DNA from 2 places in the Thermoanaerobacter brockii subsp. finnii Ako-1 genome. Region 1 is predicted to be linked to the other one. Evidence: riboswitches for the same ligand, from Rfam matches in the RefSeq annotation. Region 1 holds a riboswitch; the other holds the start of a gene.
What was found. A riboswitch is a leader RNA that binds a small molecule or an ion and turns the genes downstream of it on or off. The one in region 1 is predicted to bind cyclic di-GMP.
Positions count from the first base shown of each region.

Region 2: it holds a riboswitch for cyclic di-GMP, as region 1 does, so the genes downstream of both, gspE (type II secretion system ATPase GspE) here and THEBR_RS12085 (transcriptional regulator) in region 1, are expected to answer to the same signal.

Region 1 covers NC_014964.1:1,531,417-1,534,839, reverse strand. Annotated here, with positions in the region: partial or broken gene THEBR_RS07685 (S8 family serine peptidase) at 1-1,100, opposite strand, end outside; cyclic di-GMP riboswitch class I at 1,457-1,544, shown strand; partial or broken gene THEBR_RS12085 (transcriptional regulator) at 1,598-2,002, shown strand; gene THEBR_RS07675 (IS110 family RNA-guided transposase) at 2,492-3,423, shown strand, end outside.
Region 2 covers NC_014964.1:1,119,717-1,123,139, reverse strand. Annotated here, with positions in the region: gene THEBR_RS05435 (type IV pilus twitching motility protein PilT) at 1-92, opposite strand, end outside; gene gspE (type II secretion system ATPase GspE) at 98-1,774, opposite strand; cyclic di-GMP riboswitch class II at 1,801-1,884, opposite strand; gene aroE (shikimate dehydrogenase) at 1,888-2,742, opposite strand; gene THEBR_RS05420 (YqeG family HAD IIIA-type phosphatase) at 2,732-3,232, opposite strand; gene sigK (RNA polymerase sporulation sigma factor SigK) at 3,296-3,423, opposite strand, start outside.

The DNA.
Region 1 (3,423 bases):
TATCCTTCCGTCAGCTGTGGGACCACGGCTGGAGAAGCTTGCAAGGTTAAAGCCAAGTTCCCCTACATCCGCCATTGCTGCAACGGTTATGGCTTTTTCTGCTGCACCAGGTGATCCTATGGTGTATCTCGCAGGACCTGAATTTCCAGCTGCAACTACTACTACAATTCCGCTATCTACGGCTCCGTTTACTGCCAGTGAGGTAGAGTCAGTTCCATCAGAACTTGTGGAAGTTCCGAGGCTTAAATTTATAACTTTGATTCCGTATATGTCTTTGTTTTGAACAGCCCAGTCAATTCCTGCGGTTACAGTGCTCATAGTTCCGCTTCCGTTTGAATCTAATACTTTTATCCCTACTAAAGCAGCACCAGGAGCAACACCTTTATAAAGGTTGTTCCCTGTCCCAGTACCTGCCGCAATACTTGCTACATGAGTTCCGTGTCCATTATCATCGTAGGGGGTAGATTTGCCGTTTACAAAATCTTGCCATCCTATTACTTTGCCACCAGCGAGGTCAACATGGGAGCCATCAATACCGGTATCAATAACTGCTATTACTATATCATTCTTGGAATAAGAAGAAGCATTACCGTCTCTATCACCAGTTACACCAAAACACTTCTCGCTTTTGTAACCCCAAACCATTTTGTTGCAGTGTCTAATGTGGCATATACAGGCTCGTCATACTCAATTTGCTTTACTATATCCAATTTTGACAAAGCGTTTATTTGTCCTTTAGTTAAGGTAGCAGCAATTCCTGGAATAATTTTGTATTTATGCTTTATATTAAACTTTCCAATGGATTTAGAAATATTTAATAGTTCGTTATCAGCTATGTTTTTGTTGAAAATTATTATAACTGGAAATTTTTCACTGTCTGGCTTACCAGCAATTTTTGCTTCTAAGTTGTCAAAAAGTTTATTTTTATTAGAGTCTTGCATCAAAACTTTTTGAATTTGAGGCAAGTAATTTTTTGTTGATGAGTTAATAGGAAAGTTTGTTAGGTTGGGCTGGGCTTGGACTAATACTCCACTTAGCGACATTAAAGCTACAATTAACACAAAGGCCAGTAAAGCTTTTAATGTTTGTCGGCTCTTCATTTTTTCTTACCTCCTTAAAAATTTAATATTTTTTAAAATTTAAGTCAGCCCTTCTAGTCGCTAAGTGAAACTGTTTCTTTCTTCTATTCATCATCTCCTTTCTGTAAGATTTATTTTCTATAATAAAACTCAAGCAATTTTTATGCCAATTTACTGTATATAGACAAAATTAATAAAAGTTTTTAATGTGTATAATTTTTTATACACATTTTTGATACACAAAATAATGCATAAAACACATACATTTAGAAATTAGTATAAATTTAACGAATTATGTAGAAAAAATCTTTTTTAAAAATAGAAGGAAAATTCATATTTATGTCGAAATAGTAATATAGGAAAATTAAATAAATTTTTGTTGAAAAAGGCAAACTCGTCGAAAGGCGGGGACGCAAAGCCACGGGTCTAAAGCGATAGTTTTGCTATGATAGCCGGGCTGCCAACATTTATATATAATCTCCTGCCTTTTGACAGGAGGTTTATTAATTGAGGAAGTGATGTTTTATATGACTAATAAAGAAAAAATTTACAATTTCATTATAGAAAAGAGTAAGGAATTTAATCTTCAGGATTTTTTGATAAATAGAAAAGGTGGGGTCACTACAGAAGAAATAGCGCAATTGCTAAAAATAGCTCGACCCAATGTGTCTTTTATTTTAAATCATCTTGTAAGAGAAGGGAAAATAGTTAAAATTATTTCAAAACCTGTGTATTATATTGAAAAAAATAGATTAGCTCATTTTTTAGGGAATAAGGTTAAGGAAGAGATACTTCTAAAAGATTTAATTGATTTTTTAGATTTGGGAAAAGAAAAAGAATGTGCTTTTGAAAATATAATAGGACATGATGGCAGCCTCAAAGGGCAAATAGAACAGGCCAAAGCGGCTGTATTGTATCCTCCTCGTATAATTAATTTTAAAGACAATAAATTTGTCTCACTTCTTAAAAATTTAATAAAGTGCATTTATAACTGGAAATCTTTAATATTCTCATCTTGTCTAAAATCTTATCTATTGCCATGAATCCGTAATATTGCGCAATATGCAGGATTCATGGCGCGGCCGTCTCATCTTTTTTCGGCCTTATTATTTACTTTTGAGATAACTTGTAGCATTATTATACTGTAAAGTTAATGTGGGACAGGCTTTCGTCCTCCATGCGGCTTGACCGCTCTTTTAAGTGTGGTCCCTACACCAGATTTGCCTTTTCTTACGCGAAATCTGCTTTGTCATATATAAGCCCCTGGCAGCAGAGGATTCAGGCTTATATATTAAGAGCTAATTGCGAGGTTGCTACATAATCTGGTTGCTAGGGTTATCTCAAATTAACTTTTACTTACTTTATCACTTTTGAAAGGAGGTGTAACAATCTTGAATAAGCTTTTTGTTGGTATGGATGTAAGCCTGAATGATGTCAAGGTTCATATTCTCGACCAGGAGGGTAATGATGCTTCCTCCCGTTTTTCTGTAGAAAATAACCCTCATGGTTGTGATGTTATAGTATCACGTATCTTGGAGTGTTGTAATAAATACAATATTCAAAAGGTCTTTATTGGTTTGGAATCTACCTCAGTCTATGGCTGGCACCTCCAGTATTATTTGGCTGATCATTCTGCTCTTAAGCCTTATCAACCTTCTATTACTACTTTTAATGCTAATATTATTAATGCTTTTAAAAAGTCTCTCGGTAATTTGCCTAAAAATGACTGGATTGATGCCTTTGCTATTGCTGAAAAACTGAGATTCGGTAGACTCCCTAAATCTTGTTCTGTAGATTTTAGATATCTTGCTCTCCAGAGGCTTACTCGTCATCGCTTTCACATTGTTAATAGTATTGTTAGAGAAAAAAATTATTTACTCAGCAATTTGTTCCTTAAGTTTAGCGGTTTGTGCCAAAATAAAGTCTTTAGTAATAATTTTGGAGCAACTGCTACTGAAATATTTAATGAGTTTTTCACCCTTGATGATATTGCGGCTCGACCGCTTGATGAACTTGCCGGCTTTTTGGTTGATAAGAGTAAAGATCGCTTTGATGATCCAGAAGCTACAGCTAAATTGCTTCAAGAGGCTGTTCGCAAGTCTTATAGAATTAATGCTACTGTAGATGATTCTTTAAACTTTGTTATCAAGTCTTGCTTTGATAATCTACAGTCCCTTGAAAAGCAGAAGAAAGCTGTAGAAAAAGCCATTATTAATGAGGTCAAAGGATTTAACAATGAATTCCTTTGTCTTACATCAGTAAAAGGTATTGGCCCAACCATCGCAGCCGGCTTAATATCTGAGATAGGCGGAATTTCAAGGTTTGATAATGATAATGCCCTTGC
Region 2 (3,423 bases), 410 kb from region 1:
TTAATTCTAAGAACTGGAGGTACTCCAACCGTTATATGCAAGTCTGAAGCTTTTCTTTCAACTACTAATTTTAAAAGTTCCTTTGTATCCATATCCCTCATTCCTCGTAAGTTAGTCTTATCATTTCATCAATTGTAGTTTTTCCTTGTAATACAAGTCTTTTAGCACTTTCTCGTAAAGTTTTCATGCCATTTTTTACAGCCTGAGCTCCAATAACATCAGAGGAAACCTTAGCATTTATAAGCTCTCTAATATCAGAAGTAACAGTCATTATCTCATATATAGGAATTCTTCCCCTATAGCCTGTTTTATTACAAACAGGGCACCCTCTCCCCTTGTATAAAGTAATGTCTTCATTTTCTGAAATTCCCAATAGCTCTTTTTCGCCTTTGGAAGCTTTATAAGAAATTCTACAGTTATCACATATTTTTCTCGCCAATCTCTGAGCAATAACCCCTACTACAGAAGAAGACACAAGATAAGGCTCTATACCCATATCTACAAGCCTAGTCACCGCTCCCGCCGCATCATTTGTATGCAAAGTGGAAAGGACTAAGTGCCCTGTTATGGCAGAGCGAATAGCTATCTCAGCAGTTTCAGTATCTCTAATTTCTCCAATCATAATTATATCAGGGTCTTGCCTCAAAATTGACCTAAGAGCAGTCGCAAAGGTAAGGCCTGCCTTTTCATTAACTTGTACCTGGTTTATTCCCTCAAGGGAATACTCAACAGGGTCCTCAACAGTTATTATATTAATATTGGGTTTGTTAAGCTCTCTCAGCATTGCATAAAGAGTGGTGGTTTTCCCACTACCTGTAGGACCAGTCAAAAGCACAATGCCATTAGGCCTTTTGATAAGTTTATCAAAGAGCACCAGATCCTCTTCTTCAAAACCTAATTGCTCCTTTGTCATTATAAAATTTTCCTTGTCTAAAAGCCTCAATACCAATTTCTCTCCAAAAACAGTGGGCAACGAAGAAACTCTTATGTCAATATTTTTACCACCTGTAGTAAAATCAAATCTGCCATCTTGAGGAAGTCTTCTTTCAGCGATGTTCATATTAGCCATAATTTTTACTCTTGTCACAACAGGGGCATGGGTACTTTTTATAGTCCTCATAGCTTCTGTTAATTGTCCATCTATCCTAAATCGAATTCTAAGGTCTTTTTCAGTAGGTTCAATGTGAATATCTGAAGCCCTATTTTTTATTGCCTGCTCAATTATAGAATTTACAAAGCGTACAGCAGGCGCGTTTTGTACTTCTTCAAGAATCTCATCTGGCAGCTCTTCTTGACTTTCACTTTGAAACTCCTTTTTAAAATCCTGTACTGCTTTTTCTGCCTGTTCTCTTCCGTAAATTCTATCTATGGCTTTTAAGATGCTTCCTTCAGAAGCAATTAAAGGCTTTACATTTTGTTTCGTAATGATTCTCACATCATCTAGTGCAAAAATATTCAGAGGGTCTGCCATTGCTACCAATATACCATCTTCATCTTTTTTTATAGGAATAATAGTATGTCTTTTAGCAACGGCTTCAGGAATTAATTTTGCTACATCGGGATCAATATAGTATTTTTGCAAATCTACATGTGGAATACCTAATTGAAATTCTAAAGCCTCTAGTATTTGGCTTTCTGTAACATACCCCAATTTAATAAGAACTTTTCCTAACTTTTCTCCTGTTTTGTTTTGAACTTCTATTGCGTGCTTTAATTGTTCTTCTGTTATAAGCCCTACCTCAAGTAAAAGCTCCCCTAGCTTTTTCTTGGCCATAAAATATACCTCCAAAAATAATAAAGCCGACATAAAGCCGGTTGCACCACTGTATCCGTGAGGCATAAAGTGCCCACATATAGCCTCACTTCATCTACTCTTTATAAAATATTCTACAAATTATGCGTAATTCCTTCTTTTAAATACCTGTATACCAAATTTTTGTCGAAAAATCCCCCTGTCCATAATTTGAAAGAATAATTAGCTTGATTTACCAACATAGAAAGTCCATTAGAATACTTTATTCCATTCTTTTTCGCATGTTTTAAAAGAGCAGTTTCAAAAGGATTGTAAATAAGGTCATAGACAAATTTAGCTTTCAAAACCACTTTTTCATCAGCAGGAGAATCTTCTGTATTTGGATACATTCCTACGCTTGTAGTATTAACAAGTATATCTATTTCTGGTAGTTCTTTTACTTCATTTATACTGCAGTAATCACACTGAATCTTAAATTCTTTTTTAATGTACTCTGACAAATCTTTTGCTCTCTCAACACTTCTATTGGCAATTATTATCGAATCTATCCCTTTTAGAGCAAGGGCGACACAAACAGCTTTAGAAGCTCCACCAGCTCCTAAGACAACAGCTTTTCTTCCTTCAATTTTTTTTCCTACTTCTGTTAATGAGTCTATAAAGCCATAGACATCCGTATTATAGCCTTTTAATATTCCTTCTTCATTGACTACAGTATTGACTGCGCCAATTTTTAAAGCTTCTTCTGAAACCACATCTAAGTATTTAATTATCTTCTCTTTATGTGGCACAGTCACATTAACTCCTTTTATTCCCAAAGATTTTACTCCATTTACTGCATCTTCAAGCTTTTCTGGCAAAACATCAAAAACAGTGTAGACACAATTTAAATTTAAAGACTTAAAAGCATAGTTATGTATTAAAGGGGATAAACTATGTTCTACAGGATGGCCTATAAGACCATACAGTTTAGTATTTGAATTAATCTCCATATCTCTCAATCCTTTTAAGTACATGTTTTTCCGCTTTTCTCATAAGTTTAGTCCATCCTAATTCCTCTTCTGATAGAGGTTTTACCAAAATAGTATATAAACCTGCTCTTTTGCCACCAAAAATATCAGTAAATATTTGATCTCCTATTAAAGCTGTTTCATTAGGCTTAGCATTTAAAATCTTTAAAGCCTTTTTAAAAGCTCCTTTTCTCGGCTTAATGGCCCAAGCTATTCCAGGTACACCAACTTTTTCTTTAAATTCATTCACTCTTCTTTTAGTGTTATTTGAAATGAGACAAATTTTAAACCCCTCTTTTTTTACTTTTTCAAGCCATTCAATAGTCATTTTATCGGGAAATTTTGATTTTTGAGGCACTAAAGTATTGTCAATATCTAAGACAAGACTGGTAATTCCTTTTTCTTTTAAAAAGTCTAAATTGATATCATAGATATTTTCCACTATAATATCAGGAATTAACTTTTTATACATATCTTCACCTCATTTAGTTAAAATTATATAATAAAAAAAAATAAACTGTCAATACAAACAGTTTTACATGGAAAGCTCTTTAAAAAGCTTATTTAAAGCCTTCTTCTCAATCCTTGAAACATATGATCGAGATATACCCAGCATTTTTGCTATTTCTCTTTGAGTTCTCACTTTACCATTATATAACCCGT